DNA from 2 places in the Bradyrhizobium roseum genome. Region 1 is predicted to be linked to the other one. Evidence: riboswitches for the same ligand, from Rfam matches in the RefSeq annotation. Region 1 holds a riboswitch; the other holds the start of a gene.
What was found. A riboswitch is a leader RNA that binds a small molecule or an ion and turns the genes downstream of it on or off. The one in region 1 is predicted to bind S-adenosylmethionine.
Positions count from the first base shown of each region.

Region 2: linked by a shared signal. The riboswitch ahead of metX (homoserine O-acetyltransferase MetX) and the one ahead of QUH67_RS33495 (O-succinylhomoserine sulfhydrylase) in region 1 are both predicted to bind S-adenosylmethionine.

Region 1 is NZ_CP129212.1:7,059,797-7,066,812, forward strand. Features, by position in the region: gene QUH67_RS33475 (PQQ-dependent sugar dehydrogenase) at 1-1,256, shown strand, start outside; gene QUH67_RS33480 (VIT1/CCC1 transporter family protein) at 1,270-1,965, opposite strand; gene QUH67_RS33485 (MgtC/SapB family protein) at 2,160-3,401, shown strand; gene QUH67_RS33490 (2'-deoxycytidine 5'-triphosphate deaminase) at 3,417-4,523, opposite strand; SAM riboswitch at 4,633-4,712, shown strand; gene QUH67_RS33495 (O-succinylhomoserine sulfhydrylase) at 4,786-5,979, shown strand; gene QUH67_RS33500 (SGNH/GDSL hydrolase family protein) at 6,047-7,016, opposite strand, start outside.
Region 2 is NZ_CP129212.1:6,616,528-6,623,543, reverse strand. Features, by position in the region: gene QUH67_RS31345 (prephenate/arogenate dehydrogenase family protein) at 1-667, opposite strand, end outside; gene hisC (histidinol-phosphate transaminase) at 664-1,758, opposite strand; gene QUH67_RS31335 (chorismate mutase) at 1,788-2,636, opposite strand; SAM riboswitch at 2,773-2,852, shown strand; gene metX (homoserine O-acetyltransferase MetX) at 2,935-4,140, shown strand; gene metW (methionine biosynthesis protein MetW) at 4,142-4,810, shown strand; gene QUH67_RS31320 (MBL fold metallo-hydrolase) at 4,925-5,686, opposite strand; gene QUH67_RS31315 (carbon-nitrogen hydrolase family protein) at 5,743-6,498, opposite strand; gene ftrA (transcriptional regulator FtrA) at 6,580-7,016, shown strand, end outside.

The DNA of each region.
Region 1 (7,016 bases):
CGACCGTGGCGCAGAGCTTTGGTCCATCGCCCCAGTTGCCGCCGCCCGAGCATTCCTGGATCCCAACCGTCGATATCGCGTCGGTCAACCGCTGGCCCGACGGCGCCAAGCCGACCGCCGCCAACGGTATGATGGTCACGGCCTTCGCGAGCGGCCTGGAGCATCCGCGCACGGTCTATGTGCTGCCGAACGGCGACGTGCTGGTTGCCGAGAGCAATGCGCCGCCCAAGCCGGACGACGACAAGGGCATCAAGGGTTTCATTTTTAAGCAGGCGCAGAAATGGGCCGGCGCGGGCGTGCCGAGCGCCAACCGCATCACGCTGCTGCGCGATGCCAACGGCGATGGCGTTGCCGAGACGCGCAGCGTTTTCCTCAGCGGACTGAATTCACCGTTCGGCATGGTGCTGGTCGGTGAAGACTTCTATGTCGCCGATACCGATGCGATCATGAAATTCCCCTATCGCGAGGGCGATACCAACATCGAAACGGCCGGCGTCAAGGTGGCCGACCTACCGGCCGGTACACTCAATCACCATTGGACCAAGGACCTCACGGCAAGCCCGGACGGCACCAAGCTTTATGCCACCGTCGGCTCCAACAGCAATGTCGGCGAAAACGGCATCGAGGCCGAAAAGGATCGCGCCGCCGTGCTGGAAGTCGATCGTGCCAGTGGCCAATGGCGGGTGTTCGCCTCGGGCCTGCGCAACCCGAACGGTCCGTCATTTCATCCGCAGACCGGCGACCTCTGGGTCGTCGTCAACGAGCGCGACGAACTCGGCAATGATCTCGTTCCCGATTACATGACGTCGGTCAAGGACGGCGCGTTCTACGGCTGGCCGTACAGCTATTTCGGCGACCATGTCGACACCCGCGTCGAGCCGCGGCGGCCTGACTTGGTGCAGAAAGCGATGGCGCCGGATTATGCGCTCGGCGCGCATACGGCCTCGCTGGGGCTCGTCTTCAACACGGGCAACCTGTTTCCGGCCGAGATGAAGGATGGCGCCTTCATCGGCCAGCACGGCTCGTGGAATCGCAAACCCCGCGCCGGCTACAAGGTGATCTTCGTGCCCTTCAAGGACGGCAAGCCGTCGGGCGCGCCGCAGGACGTGCTGACCGGCTTCCTCAACGACAAGGGCGAAGCGCAAGGCCGCCCCGTCGGCGTCCGGCTCGACAAGCAGGGTGCGCTGCTGGTGGCCGACGACGTCGGCAACACGATCTGGCGCGTAACGCCGTCGGCAAAATCGGCGGCGCGGTAGCCGCCAAGGACGCTCAGACGACTTTGCCGAACAACGCGCCGATTCCGGCCGTCAGTCCCATGGCGAATGCGCCCCAAAACGTCACCCGAATGGTCGGCTTTAACAATCCCGCACCGCCGGCTTTCGCACCAATCGCACCGAGCAGCGCCAGGAACAGCAGCGACCCCACCGAGACGATCGGGATCAGCGCATTGGCCGGTGAAACCAGAACCAGCACGAGCGGCGCAGCCGCTCCAACGGAAAAGGTCGCAGCCGATGCCAACGCCGCCTGTACCGGGCGGGCGGTGGTGATCTCCGAAATACCCAACTCATCCCGCGCATGTGCCCCCAAGGCGTCTTTGACCATCAATTGCCTGGCCACTTCGCGCGCGAGCACCTCCTCGACGCCACGCGCGACATAGACCTGAGCGAGTTCTTCCCTCTCGAACACAGGGTCGTCCACCAACTCACGCTTTTCGCGTGCCAGATCTGCATGTTCGGTATCGGACTGTGAACTGACCGAGACATATTCGCCAGCCGCCATCGACATGGCGCCGGCCACAAGCCCGGCCACGCCGGTCAACAGAATATCGTTGCGGGATGCCGCCGCGGACGCGACGCCCAATATCAGGCTGGCGGTCGATATGATCCCGTCATTGGCGCCGAGCACGGCTGCTCTCAGCCAACCGATGCGCTCGACAAGATGGTTCTCCCGATGGAGGCGACTCATTGATCGATCTTTCCTGTCGAGTGGGGCCGCCACCTTTAACGGCGTCACGAAGTTCGTCAGCTTCCCAAAGCGTCGAGCGGCCAGTAATGATCTGAATCAATATCAGACGATTGCCGTCATGCTCGATATCTGATCAATCTGCGGCAGCGGCGACGTGCCGAACGGCGACGGTGTTCCCCGCGAACAGGAAGAACATGCCTGACCTCCCGTCCGTGCTCCTGAATCTCGCCGCAGCACTCGGCATCGGACTTCTGATCGGCGCCGAGCGGGAACGCCGCAAGGGAGGAGGTCCAGCCCGCGCACCGGCTGGGATACGCACTTTCTCCGTCGCCTCACTCGCCGGTGCAGCCAGCGTTCTGGTCGGCGGTGCAGTCATGCTGGCTGTCACGGTGACAGGTGTGGCAGCGCTGACGGTGATCGCATATTTGCGATCCCGCAGCGACGATCCCGGCCTTACGACCGAGATTGCGCTGATCCTGACTGCGTTGCTGGGCGGTCTGGCGATGCAGCAGCCAGCGCTGGCGGCAGGCATCGCCGTCGGCCTTGCCGCCCTGCTCGCGGCGCGAACGCCTCTGCATCATTTCGTGCGTTCCGTTCTCACAGTGAAAGAGGTGAACGACGCACTGATCTTCGCCGGCGCGACCTTGGTGGTGCTGCCGTTGCTGCCCAATCAGGCGATGGGTCCCTACGGTGCGCTCAATCCACGGTCGATCTGGATCGTCGTCATTCTGGTGATGGCTATCAGCGCCGCGGGATATATCCTTGTTCGAATGCTCGGCGCGCGGTTTGGGCTTCCTGTCGCAGGCCTCGCATCCGGATTTATTTCGAGTGCCGCCACGATTGGCGCCATGGGCGCCCGGGTTCAAAAGAATCCCGATGCCATCAGCGCAGCCGTCGCGGGCGCGGCTCTCTCGACAGTCGCCACGGTTATTCAGATGTGCCTGGTGCTGGCAACCACGAGCCCGGCTACTCTGCGCGCGCTGTCCGTGCCGCTGCTTTGCGCCGGCATGGCCGCCGCTGCCTATGGCGGCGGATTCACGGTATGGGCCTTGCGCGAGCGGGACGCAGCCGAACCGCAGCCAGGACCCGCCTTCAGCTTCCCGGTCGCTTTGGTATTTGCCCTGACACTTTCCGCGGTGCTCATCGCCTCCGCCGCGCTACGGGAATGGTTCGGCGAGACCGGCGTCATCGTGGCGGCTGCGGCGGCCGGCTTCGTCGACACGCATTCCGCGGCCATCGCGATCGCTTCGCTGGTTGCTTCCGGCAAGATGACAGCGGCTGATGCCGTGCTTCCCATCCTCGTCGCTTTCTCGACCAATACGATCAGCAAGATGATATTCGCCTGGAGTGGCGGAAGCTCGACTTTCGCGTTGCGTCTTACCCCGGGCTTGATCCTGGTCGCAGGCGCAGCATGGGCCGGCGCAGTGCTGGTGTAATGGCCTCTCGACCACCTACACCCGGAAATGCTTGCTCAGCTTCAGGCCCTGCGCCTGATAGTTCGAGCCGATTTTCTGGCCGTACATCGCGTCGGGCCGCGACAGCATCTTTTCGTAGACCAGCCGGCCGACGATCTGGCCGTGCTCGAGGATGAACGGCACTTCGCGTGAGCGCACTTCGAGCACGGCGCGTGAGCCCTGCCCGCCGGCGCCGGCATAGCCGAATCCGGGATCGAAGAAGCCGGCATAATGCACGCGAAATTCGCCGACCAGGGGATCGAACGGCACCATCTCGGCGGCATAGTCCGGCGGCACCTGCACGGCCTCCTTCGAGGCCAGGATGTAGAACTCGCCGGGATCGAGGATGAGGCTGCCGTCCGGCCGGGCCGGGATCGGCTCCCAGAATTCGTCGACCGCGTAGCCGCTGCGGCGGTCGATATCGACCACGCCGGTGTGGCGCTTGGCGCGGTAGCCGACAAAACCATTAGCTTTCTCGCCGGAGAGATCGACCGACAGCGCCACGCCATTGGCCAGATCCGCATCGTCGATATCGACCAGCCGCTCGGCATCATGCAGCGCGTCGAGTTCGTCGGCGTCGAGGATCGCATCGCCGGTGCGGAAGCGCACCTGAGAGAGCCGCGAGCCCTCGCGCAGCAGCACCGGAAACGTCTTCGGGCTGATCTCGGCATAGAGCGGGCCGTGATAGCCGGCGCCGATCATGTCAAAGCGGCGGGTGCCGTCGGCGATCACGCGGGTAAACACGTCGAGCCGCCCGGTGGAGCTCTTCGGATTGGCGGCGGCCACGATCTCTCGCGGCAGCGCCAGGCTTTCCAGCAGCGGGACGATGTAGACGCAATTGGTCTCCAGCACCGCGCCGTCGGAGAGATCGATTTCATGCAGCTTCAACTCGTCGATGCGCTCGGCGACGGTGGAGTCGGGACCGGGCAGGAAACTCGCGCGCACCCGGTAGGCGATATCGCCGAGCCGCAGATCGAGGCTTGCCGGCTGGATCTGGCTTTCGACAAAGGGATATTGCGGCAGGATCAGACCCGCATCCGCCATTGCCGCGATCATGCGGTCGGGCAGAATCCCGTTGGCGTCGGGCGGGAGCGTGAACGGCACGGCGCAATCCTTAATAGAACCCAAACAGCATCCAAACCTCGGAAATATGGGCTTTCAGGGGTTATCCGATGGCCGCCTTGACGGGAAGGGCGGGAGGGAATATCACCCTGACTTATCCCGTGGTGATTTGAGCCGGCCGGCTTGCAGCCACGTTAAATAAGTAGCTAAACAGGCCGGGGACACGTGTGATCCCGGCCTGTGGAAATTTTTCCAGGCCGGTTTTTTGTGACCATTTTCCAAAGATGGTCACGACGGAGGTCACATGTCTGAGACTGCTACGAACAAGCGCTACCGTCCCGAAACCAAGCTGGTGCATGCCGGCGCCCTGCGCTCGCAATATGGCGAAACGTCCGAAGCGCTGTTCTTGACGCAAGGCTTCATCTACAACTCCGCCGAGCAATGCGAGGCGCGTTTCAAGAACGAAGATCCCGGCTTTCTCTATTCGCGCTTTTCCAATCCGAACATCTCGATGTTCGAGCGCCGCATGATCGAACTCGAAGGCGCCGAGGCCGCGCGCGCGACCGCGACCGGCATGGCGGCGGTGACGACCGCGATCCTCGCGCCACTGAAGGCCGGCGACCATGTGGTAGCAGCGAAGGCGATGTTCAGCTCCTGCCGCTATGTGGTGGAGGACCTGCTGCCGCGCTACGGCATCCAGTCCACCCTCGTCGACGGTCTCGACCTCGACCAGTGGAAGCGCGCAATGCAGCCGAATACGAAGACGTGCTTCCTGGAGAGCCCGACCAACCCGACGCTCGACGTGCTGGACATCCAGTCGATCGCCGAGATCGCGCACCAGGGCGGCGCGCGGCTGATCGTCGACAACGTGTTCGCCACCCCGATCTGGCAGAGCCCGCTGACGCTCGGCGCCGACGTCGTGGTCTATTCCGCCACAAAACACATCGACGGCCAGGGCCGCTGCCTCGGCGGCATCATCCTGTCGTCGGAAGCGTTCATCGCCGAGCACATCCACAATTTCATGCGCCAGACCGGACCGTCGATGTCGCCGTTCAATGCCTGGGTGCTGCTGAAGGGGCTGGAGACGCTGGCGGTGCGCGTGCGCGCGCAGACCGAGACTGCGGCGAAGGTGGCCGACGCGCTCGCCAAGCATCCGAAGATATCGCGGCTGATCTATCCCGGACGATCGGATCATCCGCAGGCCGCACTGGTGAAGAAGCAGATGCGCGCCGGCTCGACCCTGATCGGCTTCGAGGTCAAGGGCGGCAAGCAGGCCGCCTTCCGCTGCCTCAACGCATTGCAGGTCTCGCGCATCTCCAACAATCTCGGCGACGCCAAGAGCCTCGTCACGCATCCCGCGACGACGACGCATCAGCGCCTGACGCCGGAAGCGCGCGCCGAACTCGGCATCAGCGAAGGGTTCATTCGCTTCTCCGCCGGGCTGGAGCATGTGGATGACCTGATCGAGGATTTCGAACAGGCGCTGGAGAAGGCGTAACCGGCGAACGGCGGGTGGCGAATAGCGTTTTAACCATTCGCTATTCGCTACTCCCTATTCGCCCATCTTACATCGGCCGGTACGTTCGCACGTCCGCCGGCACGTGGACGCCGAGCTTGATCTGGCCGACCGACTTGATGATGTCGTCGCCGAGCAACTGTGCGAAGCAGGCGTAGCCCCAGTCGCTCATGTGCAGGCCGTCGGAGATCACGAAGTTCTCGATCGGGATCGCCTGGCCCTCGTGCCAGTCCTTCATGACCGCGAAGCGCGGGAAAACACCGACCTTGCGCAGTTCGGCGACCTTGCCGAGCAGCGTCATCATCCTGCCCGCGCTTTCGGCGTGCTCGTTGACCCGCGGCGAATATTGCGGATCGATCAGCACGACGTCGGCGCCGACGGCCTGGATGCGCGCAATGCCTTCCTCGACGAGCCTGGCGGTTTCGCCCGGATCGAGGTTGCGCAGCACCGCGTTGGTGCCGACCTGCCAGATCACCAGATCCGGCCGCAGGTCGATCACGGCGGTCTGCAGCCGCTTCATCATCTCGGGCGCGTCCTCGCCGCCCTTGCCGGCATTGATCACGGTGATGTCGGCGGTCGGATACTTCCGGCGCAACTGCGCGGCGAGACGATTGGGATAGGTGAACTCCGGCGCGGTGGAGCCAAAGCCCTGCGTCGACGACGAGCCAAACGCGACGATCACGACCGGCTCACCCGCCACCAGGCGGCTGGCGACGTGGGGCAACGATCCCATCGACTTGCTGCCGCCCTTCGGCGGCTGGCACGGCACGCGGCTGAAGATGTCGCCGGCCGACTTGGCAACTTCCTTCACCTTGTCGATCGCCTTGCCGGTGACGCCTTTTTGGGCGGCCGGATTGACGGCAGCCGTCGCCGCCGGCGGCGCAGCGTTTTCTGCCACCGGCTTTGGTTCTGGCGTGTTCCCCGACCGGGCGTTATCGGACAGCGCCGCCTGCTGGGCGGGCTGCTGCGGAGCGGTCTGGGCAAGCACCGGCGAAACCGCAGCGGGCATCGCCAGGGCG
Region 2 (7,016 bases), 440 kb from region 1:
CGCCGGCGGAAAACTTGATCACTTCCGACGACGTCACCTGCGCCAGTTCGTCCGCTGTGCCGACGATGGTGTAGGCGATCAGATGCGGCAGATGGCTGGTGATCGCCAGCACCAAATCGTGGTGATCGGGCGTCATGGTCTCGACCCTGGCGCCCATGCCGGCCCAGAACGCACGCAGCGCTTCGATCGCCATCGGATCGGTGCCGTCGGGCGGCGTGAGAATGCACCAGCGGCCGATGAAGAGTTCAGCGAAGCCGGAATCGGGACCGGAATGCTCGGTGCCGGCGACCGGATGGGCCGGGACGAAATGAACGCCATCAGGCAGATGCGGCGCCATCTCGCGGACGATCGCGCCCTTGACCGAGCCGACGTCGGAGACGATCGCGTCTCGCTTGAGATGCGGCGCGATCTCCTGCGCGACCGGCCCGCAGGCGCCGACCGGGATGCAGAGGATCACGAGATCGGCGTCCTCTACGGCTTCCGCGTTGGTCGCAAGCACCTGGTCGACGATGCCGAGTTCGACGACACGCGCACGGGTCTTCTCCGAGCGGGCGGTGGTGACGATTTCACTGGCGAGCCCCTGCGCCCGCGCAGCGCGCGCGATCGAGCCGCCGATCAGGCCGAAGCCGATCAGCGCGACGCGCCGGAAGATCGGCGTCGTACTCATTTGGCCGCCATGAAGTCGCGCAAGGCTTCGACGACGAGGCGGTTGGCCTCCTCGGTGCCGATCGTCATGCGCAGCGAATGGGGCAGGCCGTAATTGTTCAGCGCGCGCAGCACCAGCCCGCGTTTGGTGAGGAATGCATCCGCTTCCGCGGAGGTCTTGCCCTTTTCGGGAAAGTGGATCAGCACGAAGTTCGCCACGCTCGGCGTCACCTTCAGCCCGAGTTTGGTGATCTCTTCGGTCAGCCAGTTGCGCCACTCTTCGGTGAACGCCTTCGACATCTGGATATGCGCGGTGTCCTCGATCGCCGCCACCGCCGCCAGCATCGCCGGCGTCGAAACGTTGAACGGCCCGCGAATCCGGTTGACCGCGTCGACGATATTGGCGGGGCCGAACATCCAGCCAATGCGCAACGCCGCCAGCCCGTGGATCTTGGAGAAGGTGTGCGTCATCACGGTGTTTTCCGTGGTCGCCACCAGTTCCAGCCCGAGCTCGTAATCGTTGCGCGACACGTAATCGGAATAGGCGGCGTCGAGCACCAGCAGGACATGCGCCGGCAGGCCCGCGCGCAGCCGCTTGACCTCGTCGAACGGCACGTAGGTGCCGGTCGGGTTGTTCGGGTTGGCCAGCCACACCAGTTTGGTACGCGGCGTCACCCGCGCGAGGATGGCGTCGATGTCGGCGGTGAAGTTGGTTTCGGGTGCGACGACGTTCTTGGCGCCGTTCGCCATCGTGGCGATCGGGTACACCAGAAAGCCGTGCGCGGTGGAGATCGCCTCGTCGCCCTGCTTCAGATAGGTGTGCGCCAAGAGGTTGAGGATTTCATCCGAGCCGGCGCCGCAGATGATGCGGTTGGGATCGAGCCCATAGGCGCGGCCGATCGCTTCGCGCAGCACCCTTGAGGTTCCTTCCGGATAGTCTTCGAGATGCGCCGCCGCCTGCAGGTAGACATCCTTGGCCTTCGGCGACGGCCCGAACGGGGTCTCGTTGGCCGACAGTTTGAACACCTTGCGGCCCGGCTCCGGCACCGGCGTCTTGCCGGGTGTGTAGGGCGCAATATCGAGGATGCCGGGATTCGGCACGGGGCGGTTCATCTTCAACTCCGGAATGTCGGGGGTGGCCGTTAGGACTTTGCCGACCCGTTCGGGGGCACCGTATAGCGCGTTGCGTGGCCGCCGACGAGGGCCGACGAGCGTACCGAGGCGCCGGCCTGGATCAGAGCCAGCTTGATCTTCTCGAAGCCGGTACCGGCATCCGACACCAGCAGCGCCGCGCCGTCGAAAGCGGTATCGGGGACCGCGACGATTTCGGCGAGCGGTGCAACCGCGCGGGCGATGTCGGCGTTCCAGCCCGACACTCGCACGCTCCAGGTCTGCACTTCCGTCACCATGGCGTCGTCGGCCACGCGCGAGATCACGAACACGGGGAGCGCGGCCGGATGATCGGCGCGTTCAAGGAACGGCAGGCGCGCGATGATCTTCGGCGCGCCGTCCGCTTCCAGCGCAAGCCACCACGGTGTACGGCTGGAGATCGCCGAGACCAGCGCCAGATCGCCCTTCGATTTCGCCGCGGCCTCCACGGCAGCCTGCGCGCTGAAATGGCCGACATACGGCACGACGAAGCCAAAGTGAAACCGCGCCGAATCCCGCATCGCGGATTCGCCGACCGAGACGTCGGCATGCACCGCGAACGGCGCCTGCACGTAAGTGAACGTCGAGATAATGACGCGCCAGATGCTCTCGATGGTGTCGAGCGGCAGGATGCCGCGATGGCGCTTGACGAGCTCGCGCATCATGCTGGCCTCGCGTGCCGGACGGAACGCGGAGCCCACTTCCTGGGTCTGCTTCACCCGGATCAGCCGGTCGATGATGTCGCCGCGCGCCATCAGCAGGCGATGGACCTGCTCGTCGATCGCATCGATTTCCTTGCGCAGTTCCTGCAGGGAAGGCGGGGCCGGGGGGAGGTTGGACATGTTGCACTCGGCGGTCGGGATCCACATCTCTCCCCCATGGCTCGGGACGGTGCAAGCGCCTCCTCGCCATGAGGTGTCGACCGTGCCGGTTAACCACGCCCCTGCCTTGACGAAAAGCCCGCTTGAGGCTAATTTTAAGCCATTCCGTGGTCATTTGAGCCGGCCGGCTTGCAGCCACGTTAAACAACTCGCTAAACAGGCCGGGGACAGAGTTGATCCCGGCCGAACCTTTGTTCAGGCCGGGTTTTTTATGGCCTGATTCTGTCCGTGGGGCCTCCGCAAGGAGGTCGGTGCCGAAATGACCAACGTGACGTCGATATCCAGTCCGTCGATTCATAGCGAGGACCGCGCCCACGAGGCCGATCATCCGACCTCGACGGTAGCGAAGTTTGGCAACGATCAGCCGCTGAAGCTCGATTGCGGCATCGATCTCGCGCCGTTCCAGATCGCCTATCAGACCTACGGCGAACTGAACGCCGACCGCTCCAACGCGATCCTGATCTGCCACGCGTTGACGCTGGATCAGCACGTTGCCAACGTGCATCCTTTGACCGGCAAGGCCGGCTGGTGGGAAATCATGGTTGGCCCGGGCCGGCCGCTCGATACCGACAAGTATTTTATCGTCTGCTCGAACGTGATCGGCGGCTGCATGGGCTCGACCGGCCCGGCTTCGACCAATCCCGCCACCGGCAAGGCCTGGGGGCTGGATTTCCCGGTCATTACCATCCCCGACATGGTTCGTGCGCAGGCCATGCTGCTGGACCGGCTCGAGATCAAGACATTGCTGTGCGTGATCGGTGGCTCGATGGGCGGCATGCAGGTGCTGCAATGGACCGCCGCCTATCCGGAGCGCGTGTTCTCGGCGCTGCCGGTCGCCTGTTCGACGCGCCACTCGGCGCAGAACATCGCGTTTCACGAACTCGGCCGGCAGGCGGTGATGGCCGACCCGGACTGGCATCACGGCCGCTATTTCGAACTCAACACCCACCCGCATCGCGGCCTGGCGGTGGCGCGGATGGCCGGGCATATCACCTATCTCTCCGACGCCGCGCTGCATCGCAAGTTCGGCCGCCGGATGCAGGACCGCGACCTGCCGACGTTCTCGTTCGACGCGGATTTTCAGGTCGAAAGCTATCTGCGTTATCAGGGCTCATCCTTTGTCGAGCGCTTCGATGCCAACAGCTATCTCTACCTGACCCGCGCGATGGACTATTTCGATATCGCCGCCGATCATGACGGCGTGCTGGCGCAGGCGTTCCGCGGCATCAAGACCCGCTTCTGCGTGGTGTCGTTCACCTCGGACTGGCTGTTTCCGACGTCGGAATCGCGGGCGCTGGTGCATGCGCTGAACGCCTCCAGCGCGCGTGTATCTTTTGCCGAGATCGAGACCGATCGCGGCCACGACGCCTTCCTGCTCGACGTGCCGGAGTTCTTCGACATCGCCCGCGCCTTCCTGCAATCCGCGGACAAGGCGCGCGGTCTTGATACCAGTAAAGGTGGTTGAGATGGCGTTTCAGGAACAGGCCTTGCCGCTCGGTGGCATCGCGCCCGACCGCACGGGCAAGTATCGCACCGATCATCTGCTGGTCGCCGAAATGATCCCGGCCGGCTCAAAAGTGCTCGACGTCGGCTGCGGCGATGGCGAACTGCTGCAATTGCTGGAAAGCCGCGGCATCGACGGTCGCGGCATCGAGATCTCGCGCGAAGGCGTCAATCGCGGCGTCGCCAGGGGGCTGGCGGTGGTGCAGGGCGACGCCGACACTGACCTCGTCAACTATCCGGACGACGCCTTCGACTACGTGATCCTCTCGCAGACGCTCCAGGCGACGCGGCAGCCGAAGGTCGTGCTGGAAAACCTGCTGCGCATCGGCCGGCGCGCCATCGTGTCGTTTCCAAATTTCGGCTTCTGGAAGATGCGGTTGCAATTGCTGGTCGGCGGGCACATGCCGCGCACCGAAAATCTGCCGGCCACCTGGTACGACACGCCAAACATCCATTTCTGCACGATCAAGGATTTCGTGCAGCTTTGCGACGAGATCAACGTCAAGATGGAGCGTGCGGTCGCACTCGATCTCTACGGCCGTCCGGTGCCGCTGACGCTGCCATGGTGGGTGTGGAATATGTTCGGCGAGCAGGGCGTATTCCTGCTCAGCCGGGGCGGTGTGGGAAAGTAACGCGCAGGCGTCATTTCGGGGCGATGCGCAGCATCGAACCCGGAATCCATCTATCCACTCAACTTGCCGCCCGTTGGATTCCGGGTTCGCGCTGCGCGCGTCCCGGAATGACAGTCAATCGCGCCGCGATATCAACTGCAGTGTCTCTCCGTCCTGCGGTATCAAAAGTTGCTCCGGCGAGATGCCCTGCGCTGTCGCATGCCGCCGCAGTTCGCCGCGGGAAACGGTGGCATGGTCGAGCGATTCCATGTGGGTCGCGATCACGGTGGCGTCAGGCGCCAGCCGGCAGGTCGCGACGGCTTCCGCCGCGTCCATCACGATCAGATCGCCGTCCCATCGCGCCCCGCAGGCGTGAATGATGATGATCTCGGGCCTGGTGTCCCTGATGGTGGTTTCGACCGGCGGGTAGAGCACGGTGTCGCCGGCCCAGTAGACCGTCGGCTCGCCCTTTGCCGCGATGCTGAACCCCATCACCGGTCCCATTTTCTGCACGACTGGTCCCAGCCCATGACTGCCCTCGCGGCGCTGGAGGCGAATGCCGTTCCAATCGATGGCTTTGGCGAGTGCCATGACGTCGTTGAACCCGTACGACCGGATCTGGTGCTCGTCGCCCGGCCGGCAGATCAGCGGAAGATATTTTGGCACCAGGGATTGCGCCACCGGATCGAAATGATCGGCATGCAGATGCGAGACCACGACAAGCTCGACGCCGTCGAGGATTTCTTCCGGGGTTGCCGGCAGTTCGACCAGCGGGTTGGGCGCGCGCCCGGTGAAGGACGGCCGCGATCCTTTCGGAGCAAAGAACGGATCGATCAGGACGATCCGGCCCTGGATCTCCAGCTTCAGAGTCGCGTTGCGCATCAGCCGTAGTTTCATCGTGCTGCCCCCTCGTTCGGCGCCGTCCGACCATCGGAAGCGACCGCTCGGACTTCTCAATCCCTCACATTGCGCGGATAGGTGAGTCGCGCGGCGGCGACCAAAGCGAGATCGATCTCGCAACTGACGATCGGGGTACCGACGTTGGTGCGCGAGAGGATGTCGCCGTCGGGCCCGACGATCCAGCTGCCGCCCGCAAGTCCTCCGCCATGGCGGTTGGCCGTCACCACGAACGCGCCTGACGCGATGGCCGCCATGCGCGAGGCGATTTCCCAGCGCGGGAGGCCCCCGGTCGCGCGCGGCGCGGCGATCACCTGTACGCCCGATTGTCCCAGACCGCGTGCGGCGGTGCTCACCATGAGTTCGGTGCACACCATTTCGCTGAAGCAGAACTCGCCATCGCGCACGGCTTCTGGATAGCGCAAACCTCGGTCGAACCAGGTTTCTTCCCAGCCGCCCTCCTGCTGCGGCAACAGCGCCTTGGCCCGGCCGCGGACCAGACCGCGCTCCGGCGTCCACAGATACGTCTCGTTCCATCGCTTTTCGCCTTCAGCAATGGCGCGCGTTCCCACGATGCGCTTCGCACGAATAGGCCGCAGGTGCTCCTCAAGCTTCGCATGTGTCGCGAGGGCCTGACGCCAGACCGCTTCATCGAAGGTGGGGCTGGTCCAGAAACTGTCGACGCCGGCGAGTTCGGGCAGGACCAGCAGATCGACCGGAGAGCTTCCGAACTCGGCTGCAAGGCGCTGCCACATCGCGTCGGCCTGATCGGCCCGGTCGGGGAATTCGCAGGTTGCCACCAGAAAAGTCATGCTCGTCTCCTTGAACGGGACGAACGTGAACCGCGCGACGCGATATTGCCAGTGGCACGAATGCCGTATAACGTGAAGATCATGCCAAGCAAGACGCAGCCGGGTCCGTCGGTCCGCTCAGGTCGCTCCAAATCCCGCAGGGAAGACGGCCCACGCGTCGTAGCGGTGGTGGCCTATGACGGCGTCAGCACCTTCGAACTCGGCCTGACGCTGGAGGTGTTCGGTCTGTCGAGGTTGGGTACGGACTGGTATCGCGTCGTGGTGTGCTCGGAGCGGCCGGGACGTCCGCTGACGGCCAACAACGGCCTCAAGGTGATCGCCGACGGCGGCTTGAGCGTATTGGCCGGCGCCGATACCATCATCGTGCCGGGATCGCGCGATATCGTCGAAGCCTCGCCCGCGCTGCTCGACGCGCTGCGGCGGGCGCACCGGCGCGGCGCGCGCGTGGCTTCGATCTGCGCGGGCGCCTTTATCCTCGCCGCCGCCGGCCTGCTCGACGGAAGGCGCGCCACCACGCA